One region of the Priestia sp. YIM B13551 genome, then DNA from elsewhere that is predicted to be linked to it. Evidence: a T-box and tRNA genes for the amino acid it is inferred to sense, from the RefSeq annotation. Region 1 holds a T-box; the other holds one or more tRNA genes.

The links. The T-box of region 1 lies ahead of serS (serine--tRNA ligase). A T-box ahead of a tRNA ligase gene usually reads a tRNA of that ligase, here a tRNA-Ser.
Region 2: it has a tRNA-Ser gene. The T-box ahead of serS (serine--tRNA ligase) is inferred to sense a tRNA for this amino acid. The anticodon was not compared.

Annotation. Positions count from the first base shown of each region.
Region 1 is NZ_JBHZOX010000024.1:893-7,520, reverse strand. Features, by position in the region: gene serS (serine--tRNA ligase) at 78-1,355, opposite strand; T-box leader at 1,408-1,620, opposite strand; gene pdxT (pyridoxal 5'-phosphate synthase glutaminase subunit PdxT) at 1,678-2,265, opposite strand; gene pdxS (pyridoxal 5'-phosphate synthase lyase subunit PdxS) at 2,287-3,174, opposite strand; gene ACFX4N_RS30545 (serine hydrolase) at 3,365-4,720, opposite strand; gene guaB (IMP dehydrogenase) at 4,871-6,337, opposite strand; gene ACFX4N_RS30535 (YaaC family protein) at 6,454-6,628, shown strand, end outside.
Region 2 is NZ_JBHZOX010000006.1:175,381-183,971, reverse strand. Features, by position in the region: gene ACFX4N_RS24400 (hypothetical protein) at 1-92, opposite strand, end outside; gene thyA (thymidylate synthase) at 193-1,005, opposite strand; gene sinI (DNA-binding anti-repressor SinI) at 1,106-1,216, opposite strand; gene ACFX4N_RS24385 (hypothetical protein) at 1,434-1,952, shown strand; gene ACFX4N_RS24380 (hypothetical protein) at 2,037-2,219, opposite strand; gene ACFX4N_RS24375 (hypothetical protein) at 2,286-3,416, opposite strand; gene ACFX4N_RS24370 (hypothetical protein) at 3,576-3,848, opposite strand; gene ACFX4N_RS24365 (recombinase RecA) at 3,933-5,009, opposite strand; gene ACFX4N_RS24360 (hypothetical protein) at 5,006-5,338, opposite strand; gene ACFX4N_RS24355 (single-stranded DNA-binding protein) at 5,370-5,918, opposite strand; gene ACFX4N_RS24350 (hypothetical protein) at 5,925-6,446, opposite strand; gene ACFX4N_RS24345 (thymidine kinase) at 6,463-7,032, opposite strand; tRNA gene ACFX4N_RS24340 (tRNA-Ser) at 7,254-7,344, opposite strand; gene ACFX4N_RS24335 (cell wall hydrolase) at 7,350-7,949, opposite strand; tRNA gene ACFX4N_RS24330 (tRNA-Trp) at 7,975-8,049, opposite strand; tRNA gene ACFX4N_RS24325 (tRNA-Thr) at 8,212-8,284, opposite strand; gene ACFX4N_RS24320 (zinc ribbon domain-containing protein) at 8,442-8,591, opposite strand, start outside.

The DNA.
Region 1 (6,628 bases):
ATGAAGTCAACTCTTTTATTGATTTTTTAAAAAAAGATGTTCATTAAGAATTAATTCTTAATGAACATCTTCTACTTTTATTTAGAAATAAATTCTTTATTTCCCATATATGGACGCAGCACTTCTGGAATTTGAATTGATCCATCTTCCTGCTGGTAGTTTTCTAAAATTGCAGCTACCGTACGGCCAATTGCTAAGCCAGAACCGTTTAGTGTATGAACATGCTCTGGTTTTGCTTTTGTATCACGGCGGAAGCGAATATTAGCACGGCGAGCTTGGAAGCTCTCAAAGTTTGAACAAGAAGAAATTTCACGATACGTTTCATAACTTGGAATCCAAACTTCAATATCATACTTTTTGGCTGCTGTGAAACCTAAGTCAGCTGTACACATGCTTAGAACTCGGTAAGGTAAACCTAATAGTTGAAGAACCTTTTCAGCATGGCCCGTTAATTTTTCTAATTCATCATAAGAATCTTCTGGCTTAACAAAGCGAACAAGTTCTACTTTATTAAACTGATGCTGACGAATAAGACCACGTGTATCTCTTCCTGCAGAGCCTGCTTCTGAGCGGAAGCAAGCACTATACGCTGTATAAGCAATTGGAAGCTGATCTCCGCTTAAAATTTCATCACGATGTAAATTTGTAACTGGTACTTCAGCTGTAGGAATTAAGAAATAATCTTCTTCTTTAATCTTGAATGCATCTTCTTCAAATTTAGGAAGCTGCCCTGTTCCTGTCATGCTTGTGCGATTCACCATATATGGAGGAAGGATTTCTTCATAACCATGCTCATCCATATGTAAATCCATCATAAAGTTAATAAGAGCACGTTCTAATCTTGCACCTAACCCTTTATAAAATACAAAGCGGCTTCCCGTTACTTTCGAAGCTCTTTCAAAATCTAAAATATTTAAATCTGTTCCTAAATCCCAATGCGGTTTTGGTTCAAAATCAAATTGTTTAATTTCTCCCCATTTGCGAACTTCTACGTTATCATCTTCAGTTTCACCTACAGGCGTACTTTCATGTGGAACGTTAGGAATTGAAAGCAGCAATAGTTCTAATTCTTCTTCAACGCTGCGAAGCTCTTCATCCAATTGCTTTACGCGATCTCCTACTTCACGCATTTCAACGATTAAATGATCAGCATCTTGTTTTTCACGCTTCAATTGTGCAATTTGCTGTGATACTTCATTTCGCTTGCTTTTTAACTCTTCTGTTTGAGCAATTAGCTCACGGCGTTTTGCATCTAACTCTTCAAAGCGACCTAAGTCCGTTAAGTCCTCACCACGAAACTTGAGCTTTTCTTTTACTTCATTAAAATTAGCACGTAAAAATTTTAAATCTAACATACTTAGTACCTCCTTTAGTATAAAAGGGCAAAATAAAAACTCTCATCCCCATGAAAGGGACGAGAGTTTACCCGCGTTGCCACCCTAATTGAAAGCTAAAATAAGCCTTCCTCTTAAACCAGATAACGGATGAACCGAAACTGCCTACTACTTTTTCGACAGCTTGCTCCAGGACGGATTCATAAGAATTGATTATCGATTCACACCAGCCATCGACTCTCTTGAAATCAAAAATCTTATTACTATTTCCTATCAACGCTTTATACCAATATCATTTTTATTAATCATAATGTACTACAAGTCTTTACAAGATGCAATTCATTTATACAGGTTTTTTTGAAGCTTCTTCAACCATTGCTACAAAATACTGTGCCATGCGAGCATCATCTGTCAATTCTGGATGAAACGAACATCCCAAGAATTGACCTTGTCTTGCCGCAACAATTCGGTCGTTATGCATTGCTAAAACTTCAACGTTTTCTCCTACTTCTACAATATGCGGAGCACGGATAAATACGCCTATAAAATCTTCACCGATATCTTTAATATTTAGGGCAGCTTCAAAGCTATCCCGTTGACGCCCAAACGAGTTGCGAGCTACCGTAATATCCATAACACCTAAATGGGGCTCTTCACGGTCAACGACTTGTCCTGCGAGTAAAATTAAACCCGCACACGTACCAAATACCGGTTTACCTGCTTGTGCAAACTGGCGAAGAGGTTCCATAAAGTCATATTTGTCGATCAGACGACGCATTGCTGTGCTTTCGCCGCCCGGTAGGATTAAACCATCTATTTCGTTTAGCTGTTCAACTTTTTTTATGATAATGGCTTCAGCGCCTGCTGCTTCTAATGCTTGTGCATGCTCGCGAAAGGCACCTTGTAATCCTAACACGCCTACTTTTACCATTTTGTCAAAACTCCCTTTAAATTACCATCCACGCTCTTGCATGCGGTTTTCTGGTAATAATGATGAAATTTCAATCCCTTTCATTGCACTTCCTAACCCTTTTGACAAGTTTGCAATAAGTTCATAGTCTTGATAATGTGTTGTTGCTTCCACGATTGCACGTGCAAACTTTTCAGGGTTGTCTGATTTGAAGATTCCTGATCCAACGAACACGCCGTCTGCTCCAAGCTGCATCATTAACGCTGCATCTGCTGGTGTTGCTACACCGCCTGCTGCAAAGTTTACAACTGGTAAACGACCTTCACGTTTAATTTGCAGTAATAACTCATAAGGTGCGCCTAATAGTTTAGCTTCTGTCATTAACTCATCTTCGTCCATGCCCACAACTTTACGTACTTGAGCGTTTACTTGACGCATATGACGTACTGCTTCCACGATGTTTCCTGTCCCTGGTTCGCCCTTTGTACGAAGCATTGCAGCTCCTTCAGCAATACGACGAGATGCTTCGCCAAGATCACGGCAACCGCACACAAATGGAACCGTAAATGTATTTTTATTCAAATGAAACTCCTCATCAGCTGGAGTCAACACTTCACTTTCATCGATGTAGTCTACACCCATCGCTTCTAGCACGCGTGCTTCAACAATATGGCCAATACGAGCTTTTGCCATAACTGGAATGGACACAGCATTCATCACTTCTTCAACAATTGTTGGGTCTGCCATACGAGACACGCCGCCTGCTGCACGGATATCAGCTGGAACACGCTCTAATGCCATAACGGCAACAGCGCCTGCTGCTTCTGCAATTTTTGCTTGCTCTGCATTGATAACGTCCATGATAACGCCACCTTTTTGCATTTCCGCCATTCCTCGTTTTACACGATCAGTACCTGTAATGTTATTCATGTTTGTCTTCCTCCTGTATCAAGTGTTTCACAATAATTTTTAGTGTATATACAAAATTCAAAACTTAGTGTCTATTTTACCGCATTTTTCGGAAAATTCCTATCTAATTTATAGATTATATACAAACAAATCTAAAAATAAAAAGAAGAGATACTCTCTTGTAGTATCTCTTCTTTCTCTTGAGTTATCATTAAAACCAGTTATTCACTGTATTTGCAGCATTCATCCAAATATCGCTGAAGAAGTTGCCAATACTGCGGATAGCGAGAGAGAACCATCCAGCTTTTTCAACAGATTCGTTTGTCACAACCGGCGTCATGCTATCTGTAGTTTGACCTCCTACATAGCCTAAATCTTTAAGATTGCTGTTTGTTGCACTCACATAAGCAACTGTTTCTCCTTTTTTAATAGGAGCAACAACTTTTTGATCGTTCATAACTTTATCGTTTAACTTAAAGTTGATTTTAGTATGATCTTTTTGACCTTTTTCGGTAATAATCTTTACCGAATTCTTTGGAGAAACGGAAGCTTCTTTTGATTTTCCTTTAGCAACATCAATTGTTTCATGCCCTTTAATCTCGCCGTTAGCAGGCACTACTTCTTTTAACTGAAAATGACTAAAAGCATAATCCAATATCTTTTTCGTTTGGGAAAAACGAGCAGCTTCCGTAGACTTGCCGTTTTCCTTAGCATTCATTACAACTGTTATGTATCTTACCCCATTACGCTCTGCAGTCCCAGTGAAACATTGACCTGCAAAATCTGTATGGCCAGTTTTTAAACCGTCTACGCCGCTGTAGGCAGCTGAAAAACCTGGGAGCATCTTATTCCAATTGTTCATTTTTGTTTCGCCTTGTTGCCCTTGTCTAAACATCTTAGAAGGAGTTTTAGCTACTTCCAAAGATTCTGGATAATCATGAATTAAGTGATAAGCAAGGGTAGCAACTGCCCGAGCCGATAGAAGGTTCTCATCTTCTTCCTTCGTTCCTTTTGGATACATTCCTTTTAGCAAAGAATTAGAAAGACCTGTGGAATTGACAAATTTTGATTCACCCATATTTAATCTTTTTGCCGTTTCGTTCATTAACTTAATAAAGTTTTCTTCGGAACCGCTGACAGCTTCAGCTAAAGCAATCGCAGCTCCATTAGCTGAGTAAATAGCCATGGCATCATATAATTCTTTCACCGTGTATTTTTGGTTTTCAATTAACGGTACATTCGATAATCCATAATCCTGAGAAATTTCAGCTGCATATTTACTAACTGGCACACGTTGATCCCAAGATAATTTCTTATCTTTTATGGATTCTAATACTAGGTATTCCGTCATCATTTTTGTCATGCTTGCAATACCTAATAAAGCATCCGTATTTTTCCCGTATAATACTTTCCCCGTACTTGCCTCTACTAAGATCGCTGCATCTGCTTCAACGCCAATATCATCTGTTTTAGGAGCAGCTGATGCTTGTGTAGAGACAAAAAATACGCTGGCCATTAACATAACAGCAATGACACAAATTAATTGTTTCTGTACTGCGTTTCTCACTCTATACCCTCCAAACGTAAACTCACATAAATGTAATTTTATCATACTAAAATTTAAAAAAATAGATAAAGAAGTACTGTTACATTCGTGATCAATGACATAAAAAACACGTTTCCCTAATAGGGAAACGTGTTTTTTAAACATTCATGATTATCTCATAGAATAGTTAGGAGATTCTTTTGTGATTTGTACATCATGTGGGTGGCTTTCTCTTAAACCTGCTCCAGTCATACGAATGAATTGTGCCTGTTCACGTAACGCTTCTAAGTTAGCTGAACCACAGTAACCCATTCCTGCGCGTAAACCGCCAATCATTTGATATAAAGTATCTGCTACAGGTCCTTTGTAAGGCAAACGGCCTTCGATACCTTCTGGAACTAATTTTTTATTATCTTCTTGGAAGTATCGATCTTTACTTCCTTTTTCCATGGCTCCTACAGAGCCCATTCCACGGTACACTTTAAAGCGTCTACCTTGGTAGATTTCTGTTTCTCCAGGGCTTTCGGTCGTTCCTGCTAGAAGGCTTCCTAGCATTACTGTATGTCCACCAGCTGCAAGTGCTTTTACGATATCTCCAGAGTATTTAATACCGCCATCTGCAATGATAGCTACACCGTGCTTACGAGCTTCAGTTGCACAGTCATATACTGCTGTAATTTGTGGAACGCCTACACCGGCTACAACACGAGTTGTACAAATTGAACCAGGTCCAATTCCTACTTTTACTACGTTTGCTCCCGCTTCAATTAATGCTTTTGTACCTTCAGCAGTTGCTACGTTACCAGCAATAATATTTAACTCTGGATATGCCTCGCGAATGCTGCGTACCGTATCTAAAACGCCTTGTGAATGTCCATGCGCTGTATCAATAACGATAACATCAACGCCAGCTTGTACTAATTTTTCGATACGAACATTTGAATCAGCTGTTACGCCAACAGCTGCTCCAACTAATAATCGACCTTGTTGATCTTTAGCTGCATTTGGAAACTCAATTACTTTTTCAATGTCTTTAATTGTGATAAGACCTTTTAATACGCCATTGTCATCTACAAGAGGTAACTTTTCAATTTTGTATTGCTGTAGAATTTTCTCTGCTTCTTCTAAAGTCGTTCCTACTGGAGCAGTAACTAATTCTTCTTTTGTCATTACATCAGCAATTTGCATTGAATAATCTTGGATGAAACGCAAGTCGCGGTTTGTAAGGATTCCAACTAGTTTTTGTTCTTCTTCGTTGTTGACAATCGGCACACCTGAGATACGATATTTGCCCATTAAATGTTCAGCAGCAAATACTTGGTTTTCAGGAGTTAAAAAGAAAGGATCCGTGATAACACCACTTTCAGAACGTTTTACTTTATCAACTTGTTCTGCTTGCTGTTCAATCGACATGTTTTTGTGAATGATACCTAAACCACCTTGTCTAGCCATCGCAATAGCCATTTCAGCTTCTGTAACTGTATCCATTCCTGCACTGATGAACGGCACCTTTAATTTTAATGTTTTTGTTAGTTCAACACTCATATCAACGTCTTTAGGTAGTACCTCAGATTTTGCTGGCACCAGTAAAACGTCATCAAATGTTAAGCCTTCTTTAGAAAATTTGCTTTCCCACATTATAGAATCCTCCTTTAAACGACAGAATATTATTAGTAGATTAACAAGCAGATATGTACCTGTCAATAACTTCACTAGATATCAGATAATTCTAATAAAAAGAAAAGGTGATTTAGTTGCATAAATTTAATGATGTTTGGACGTCCTACAATTTATTTTTCTCCGTTCCTTTTGTACAAGACTTTTTAAAAAAGCGCTATCAAAAATTGAATTATAGCGATGCAGAGCAACATAGCTTTAAAAACAGTTACCCATTTATTTATTATTTGGAACACAGTAAAAATTATTATC
Region 2 (8,591 bases), on a different contig from region 1:
TCTACGTAGCCTTTCCCCTTGCAGTCATAACAAAAACCCCTTGGTGTAATTCCTGTGTTATCACAAGATAGACATGTACGACTTTTTAGCATACAAAACCCTCTCCTTATACCTGTTTGATATAACGTAAGGATTTCTTTGAATGAAAGTCAATCCATATTAAGTTCTTCTTTTATAAGATTGGGTTAAGGATTATACAGCTACATCAAATTTAAGTTGAAGATGCCGGAAATAGTTTTTCAATTTGAAATCATCAGCTGTAAAACTATAAAAGTCGGTTTTTTCGGGGTTAATCCATAATGTAGGAGTTACAGGATACGGCTCTCTCGACATTAATTCTTCTGCTTGCTCAATGTGCTTGTTGTAAATGTGACAGTCACCAATAATATGAATCAGTTCGCCTACTTCCAAGCAACAATGACGAGCTACCATGTGTACAAATATCGAGTATTCACAAACATTAAATGCGTTGGCAACTAAAAAATCCTGCGAACGTTGTTTTAAAATCAAGTTTACTTTGCCGTTTTTTACTACAAATTGAAGGTGGTGAGCACATGGAGGTAGATTCATTTCATCTAACTCATTTACATTCCATAGTTCAATAACTAAACGGCGACTAGTAGGATTCTTCTGAATCTCTCCTAAGATGTAATCCATTTGATTCTCATAACCAAAAACAGGTTTAGCTACTTGGGCGCCATAAGCGGCTCCGATTGATCCTGTTTCATCAGCCCAAGCATCCCAAATCGTAGAATTTAAATCATTTACGTTATTTGATTGTTTAATATAAATCCAATCAATTTCTTCAAAGATTGTTTTAAGTGGAAGAGGACGTAACGTAGGCACTGGAAACTCTTTTGCTAAGTTATAGCGGTTCACAACACCAAAAATACGTTTTGTCATAATCGGAGAACCATCTTTCCATACAGCTCGATTATCTACTTCCCACTCTTGTTTTAAAATTTCTGATAAAGTTTGTTTTGTAACCATATCAAAATAAGACATTTACTTTTCCTCCTCTGTTATACCAATTTCTCGGTATAACGTAAGGAGTTGGTCTAATGAAAGTCAATGCCTTTAAGAAAATTATTCAGTTTATTTAAAACTATTTTTCAATTTGCTCATAAATAAAATTTTTAACCTGCTCAATACTCAGTCCTAATTCTTTAGCTTCATTCATTAGCGATATCCAATCTGAAAAATATTGACGCTCCACCTACGTCACCTCCTCTCATAATAATTAAAATAATAAGTACTAAAGATGCATAACTTTTAGAGGACAAACAGAAGAAAGTGTAGAATAACATATAAGTCTATAAGACTACAATTCAGGACAAAGGGCACAAATTCCTGTTTGGTAATGGTGCTTTTTTGTCCTTTTATTACATAGATTATATTTGTTTGATTATTATACTTATATTGGGGGAGAAGGAATGAAGAAAGTTTTAGGAAGTTTAATGGCTTTCGCTTTAGCATTTGGTGTATTTGGAGATATATCTACGCATAAAGCAGAGGCGGCTTTTACTACGAAACAGAATTACACTTATAACTTGAAAGTGAAAAAATCAAATAGTGCAGTCAATCATGTTAACCATCAGTATTTTTTTGATTGGACTGTTCCTACTGGTGGAGGCACACTTATCACTGATGTCTATTACCGGGTGAAAACGGATGGTAATGTAGAACTGATTAGGATGGATGCGAGTTCTAGCTTAACATGGCCGTTTTATATAGTTTCCCAAAAAGGTGGAATGTACAAACCATATACTGGCCAAATCGTATCGGGATACTCTAAACATATTGTTGGCTACAACCTCGTAGCAGTTCCTTGGGACCTACAAAAGGAAACATACAACACTGATGTTCAAATTATCAAAGGCAAACCTGTTGATAAATACACTACGAACTTAAAGATAACTTTTAACACAACAGGTAGAGATTCTTCAAAATAAATTATAAATAACGTAAAAGCGCAATTACGACTTTATGTATTTGCGCTTTTATCAATAAGAAAACCCTCCTACAATGTAGAAGGGTCAATGGTTAGCTAGTTTATCTGCTAACTTATCTTTTATGTAATCACTAAGAATAGTATCGATTTGATCTGTTACATCTGTTGTTGAGATATAAAGAAAAGCACCATCTTTATATATAGTAGTAACGCAAATTAATCGCTTATCAATAATGTGGTGATCTACTTCAACTGTAATTGCATCCATAACATTCTCTCCATTCAAAAAGAGAAAAGGCGGCAGCCTTTTCCCCTGTATATGCTGTGATCTATATTAAGCAGCTAATTGTTCGATTAGTTGTTTTGCATCACGTAATACACCGAACAATCCATCTGCGGATGTTGACTTGCAAGGAATATCAAATTCATTACATAGAGCGGCCACATATTTTGTTGTACTATGGCTATTTTCATACGTACTTAAAATAACGATATCTGCTTTTAAGATACGTGAACGGATACGAGTTTTATGCTCATCTCCATCAAGGTGAACCATATCAATCTCTTCTACTTTGTCTAAAGAAGCACGGAAGTCATTCATACGGCTTTTTAAGCCTACTAACACAATTTTCTTACCTTCAAATGCTGTTTTATCAAGACGCTCAATCATTGAGAAACCTGGTTCTGTTTCAGCTTGAGTATTTTGACGATGTTGCAACTTACGTGATTCAACAGAAGCAGTAGATTCAGCTTGCTCTGTATTGTATTTATAAGTAACACGGAAACTAGTTACGTTGTTTGTATAGAAACGACCATCAATAATGTCATTTTTTTGTACGCGTAAACGATTAGCATCTTTATCGCTAATAAAAAGTGTAACTGGTGATTCATCTATTTTGATATCACCACTTGTTGTTGCAGATACTACTAAGCGACCACCTACCATATCGACAATACCATGTTTAATTTCAGCTAAATTAGGCTTTGGATCAATTACACGGTCAGCAACAGCAAAATCATAAATAGGATTTCCACCTGCAAACGTTCCTTTAATATTAGTAATTTTGATCTTATTACCGTTTTCCATTGAATATTTTCTTACGAATTCTTCTGGAATCAAATAACCGATTTCTTTAAGAATTCCACCAAAAGCTTTCTTTTCAAAAGTAACGCAATGTCCAACAGGATACTGATCATCTTCTTTATCTTCTTCCTCAATCTCTTCTGCTTTTTCTTGTGTTTCTTGTTGAGCTTTAGTTTCTTCTACATTAATTTTTTCTATTGTATGCTCAGTTTCAGTTTTGGTTCTGTATTCTAAATCTTTTAATTCTGCAAGCTGTTCGATGATTTTATAATGAGATTGCATCCAATCATAATGCTTTGCAAAATCAGTTAACTGTAGCTCTTCTAAACTTTTAATCATTTCAGACTTTATTTCTTTAAAGACTCTTTCGATATATACCATAATAAAATAACCCCCGTAAATTCTTGTTGTTTTATAATCACGAGTGCTATTATATCGCTAAAAAACCGCTGAAAACTAAAAATGACAGAGTTGTAATGCACAATTCATTTAGCACATAAACTCTGTCATTTATTTGAATTTTATAACTAATGGTATGCTTTACAAACTAGAAGCACTTTCTAAATCATTTAAAGAATAGGTAATAACTTCACCAGATTGTTGTTTGCAATATTCATCAAACAGCTCTTTTCCTGCTGTACTATTGCCGAACCTATCCGTTTCGAACATATAACCTTTTCTTTTTTTAATGCTTCGTTTGATTACATAATCATCTAACATATCTGCTTCTTGAACAATACCTGTTCCTGCAAAATGACCGCCAAAACTTGACCGTAACATATAAGTTTGATGATTAGATGTCTTTTTTGTCATATTTAGATCCTCCAAGATGAAGAACACAGAACAATGTCTTTTCTAGTAGATAGATCATGTAGAGACTAATTCTGTTTCTTTTTCTTATGCTGCTGCGGTAGCTTCGCCTTCTGAATCGCCATAACCGTCTTCATCTACACGTTCACCGTCTGGCAATTCAACACCAACACCACGAATTAACGCTTCAAGCTCATCAGCGATTTCTGGATGTTGATATAAGTAATCAACAAGCTTAGCTTGACCCTGAAATTTTAGTTCTTCTCCGTTATGAACACGGATCTCTCCAGTTTCTAAGTCGATAATACGGAACCATGAACCTGCTTTTACAACAAAGCCACCTAATACAGCAACTTGTGAAATTTCATCAATTCGATCTACACCTTTTCCATAGATAAGCGGGAATGATGCTTCTTTAAAAGGAATAGCAAGTTTGTTTTTAACGACTTTGATTTTCACAATGTGACCAATGATATCATTACCTTGTTTGATATATTCGCCCATTTTAACTTGGATACGTTGAGAAGCGTAGAATGGAAGAGCTCGTCCACCTGAAGTTGTAGTTGGGGTACCTGCTGGAGAAAAACCACCGATTTTTTCACGAATTTGGTTAATGAAACCTACTGTACAGTCATGTTCATATGCAATACCTGTTAACTTTTGCATAGTTGTACTCATGAAACGTGCAAGTAAACCCATTGTTTGTTGTTCAGCTGATGATTCAACAATTTTTGTTGGAACCATTGCAGAAACTGAATCAACTACGATTAAGCGAACTTCACCAGAACGGATTAAACTATCGGCAATATCAACAGCATTTTCCGCTGTTTTAGGGTTTACATAGATTAATTTATCTAGGTCTACTCCATATTCAGCCGCTAATTCTTTATTCATCGCATGTTCAGCATCGATGAAAGCAACATAACCTTCATTCGCTCGTTGAACTTGTGCCATATGAAGAAATGCTAATGTTGTTTTCCCTGCCATAGAGTTACCGAAGTACTCAATAATACGTCCATTAGCGACACCGCCACCTAAAGCTAAGTCCATTGTTAGTGAACCACTTGAATAGGTTTTAACTACTGGTCCACCTTCCGCACAATAGTTAATCGTGTTGTTACCTAATGTCTTATTAATTGTTGCCATCAATTTATCAATACTCATGTAGTTACCTCCGTCATGTTGTACTTTGCTAGAATCTCCTGAGCATTTACTAATGCTTCAAGTTCTTCATAAAGTTCATGCTGCTTAACGGAGTCTTTTTCTTTTCTAGCAAGAGTTTCGATCTGTTGAATATGGGTTGTAAAATCAAGGGGATTTTCTTTTTGGATAGATTGTTTTGAGAAGTATTCATACTCTTCTTCTAGACATGAAGAGATTTGTTCTACCGCTACTTCATGCGGTAAAGTTTGTAGGTAAGATTTGTAGAGTGTCATTAAAAATTGATGAAGTCCTTGCTTCAATTCAGCTCTCATTCTTCGTTGATCTGACATATAATCACCTCAAAAGGATGAAACAGCTACCTTAGAAAGGTAGGCTGTCATCACTTATATTGAAATTCATTTCAGTACCAAATCCTGTTCCTGGTTGTTGAACATTTGGATTATGCTGATATTGAGCAGTTTGTTGTGCGAACTGAGGTTGCTGTTGGAATTGAGCTTGTCCCTGTGGTTGCTGGAATTGTTGCTGTTGTTGGAACTGTTGTTGCATTTGTTGTTGCTGTTGGTATTGCTGGTTAAACTGCTGAACTTGTTGTTCTTGTGTTCCGCTAACTTGTGCGTTGTTAGAAGAAAGAAACTTAACAGTATCAGAACGTAATTCCCAATAAGTGCGGTCTTCTTTTTTAGAAGATTTAAAACGACCTTCTACTAAAACTAAAGAGCCTTTTTTCGTGAAGTTTTGTACGTTTTTACCTTGTTGATTCCAAGCAGCACAAGGGTAAAAGTCAGTTGTTTTGTTTTCACCGAAACCATCGTCAACGGCCACTGTAAAGCGACAAACTGATTTCTCACCAAATTCTTTTGTTTCCGGATCTCTTGTTAAACGTCCTACTGCAATTGTTTTTGCAAACATATAATATTACCTCCAAGTGTTTTGATTTGTGATGTATGTTTCATTCGCTAAATAATCATGTAGCGGTTTAGATAAAGAAAAAATTGCGTCCTTATTCTTCATTTTCTTCTCTTTAAAATCTTTCATAAAATCGTTCTCTACTAAAGAGATACGAATACCTTCAACACTAACCGTTTCTCTAGTAAAAAGACTTTCCAGCTCCTGCTGTGCTGTTTGAATAGCTTCAGCGGTTGGATAAGGACTGTTTGAAGAGAAAGAATAGTATTTATAAGTTCTACACCCGATAGCGCTAGTTTGTTGTTGATCATAACTATACTCTTGATGTCTAATTCCTAACTTTTCTAGTGTAGGAATCAATGTTCTAGGTACAGATGCACCAGTTGTACGTTCACGTCGATTATGTACATAAAGCACCTTGAAATCGATATGATATTTCCCACGTCCATAACGGTGATTGCTGTAGTTATAACCCGGTTCATGATAGGTAAAAAGAATACTACCTACAGGTAATTTCTTGTGTATTGCCATTGCTAATCAATCTCCCTTAAGCAGATTCTTTTTGAAAACGCCTATAACAACTACGACATACACTTTTATACGATTCGTTTCCACCAGTTTGGATAGTTTCACCTTCAAAGATAGGAACACCATCTAATAAGCGCATATTACGAATTGCTTTGTTTTCACAATAAATACACTGATTTTTAATCTCTCGAATACTATCAGCGCTCTCTACTAACCTTTTAGATCCTTCAAATAGTTGACCTTGAAAGTCGGTCATTAAGCCATAAGCAATAACATCTATGCCTATTTCATCAGCTATAAGAGCTAATGTATCAATTGATTCTTTGTCCATAAATTGAACTTCATCTACAAACAACCAATCAGGCTTAACTGTGTAAACAAGACGTAGTAAATCAACAAAGTGGGAAACTGGTTCACAATCCATTTCGATATTAAGAGCACGAGACTTTACTTTGTTATCTCTAGTGTCTTTTGTACTCTTCACAATCAAAAAGTTTTTGCCTTGTTGCTCAAAATTGAATGCAGTCATGATAAGCTGAGCAGATTTTGAACTGTTCATGCTACCATAATAAAAAACCAATTTAGCCAATACGACTCTCTCCCTCTTGCCGTTTTTAAAGTAAACAATAAATTCTACTTAAAGAACGTAAGCACTTAAAAATGAAAAATCAAGACAAAAAAAGCCTTCTCCTATAGTTTTTTTCTACAAGAGAAGGCTCTTCCACAATGTAAGGTAAAGTAAAATGATTTAAAGCAATATGTGTCGTCGTCTAGCCATATATATACTTGATTGAGGGAGAGTAATATAGATGGCAGAGAGGAAGGGATTCGAACCCTCGTACCTTTTTACAGGTCTACTCCTTTAGCAAAGGAGCCACTTCAGCCACTTGGGTACCTCTCTACAATTTACTTAGCAAATGTGTGATTGCCAATAACTACTGTTACTGGTCTTGATGCAACCCAAGAACTTGTGACAGTCTTTGGATTGTAGAAATACAATGAGCCACTACCTTGACCTCTAAATGTGAGAGCTTCCTTTACAGCTTTCATAGAGTCAGTACCATAGGCTTTATTGATTTCTCCATTTTGTACAGGTGTGAAAGCGTAATGACTTCCATCATACGTTTCATAAACCACATCATGTACATTGTTTGGAAATTCTGCTTGGTAATCTACACGATTTAAAACCACTGTAGCTACCGCAACTTTTCCGGCATATGGCTCGCCTTGGGCTTCAGCTTGTACTAACTTTGCCATTAGTGTTTGGTCTGCGTCAGTTACTTTATAAGGAAGTTTTAAAACTTCACCTACACGGATGCTGTCGCTGTGATTGTTATTCACCTTTTTTAAGGATGCTAACGTCACACCGCTATTAGAAGAAATCTTCCATAACGTATCTCCGCTTTTGACTGTGTACTTGCTTAATTCCTGAGCATGTCCATTGATTAGAGAGAAATTAAGACTTAGTAGTACAGACAGGATGATAGCTATTACTAGTTTTCTCATGATGTCTTTCCCCTATTGTCTTTATTGGCAGGGATAGCAGGACTTGAACCCACACCAACGGTTTTGGAGACCGTTGTTCTACCAATTAAACTATACCCCTAAAAATGGAGAGGCGCCCCTTCGTTATACGCGCTTATCTCCCAGATAACCCCTTTGCTATCCGCCCGCATATCCTGTTACCTGTACGCCTCCGAAGGGATACGTCTTTTAAGGGGGGACGCACAGGGAGAGCTTAATATAGCAGGACTCTCTAACTGCTATATGCCGGCAAGAGGACTTGAACCCCCAACCTACTGATTACAAGTCAGTTGCTCTACCAATTGAGCTACACCGGCAAGTGCTCGATAGGAAGCTCGCAATTCCTACCAAGACTCTGTTCTCATATTCAAGAAAGGAGATGCCAATTAGTTGGGCCTACGTGGAGAATCGAACTCCTACACCTACATATCCATAGTGATATGTGTTCACCCATTGAACTTCCAGGCCATGATATTACTTACCTCTAAGCTTTGAACGAATGCTATTATGTCCGTTTGGAAGTCCTGTAGATGAAAACATCATACTTCCTGCATAATCCTTCTTCGCAACTTCACCACATTTACATGTAGTTTCTTCTGTACCCATTTTTACGATAGTTTCAAA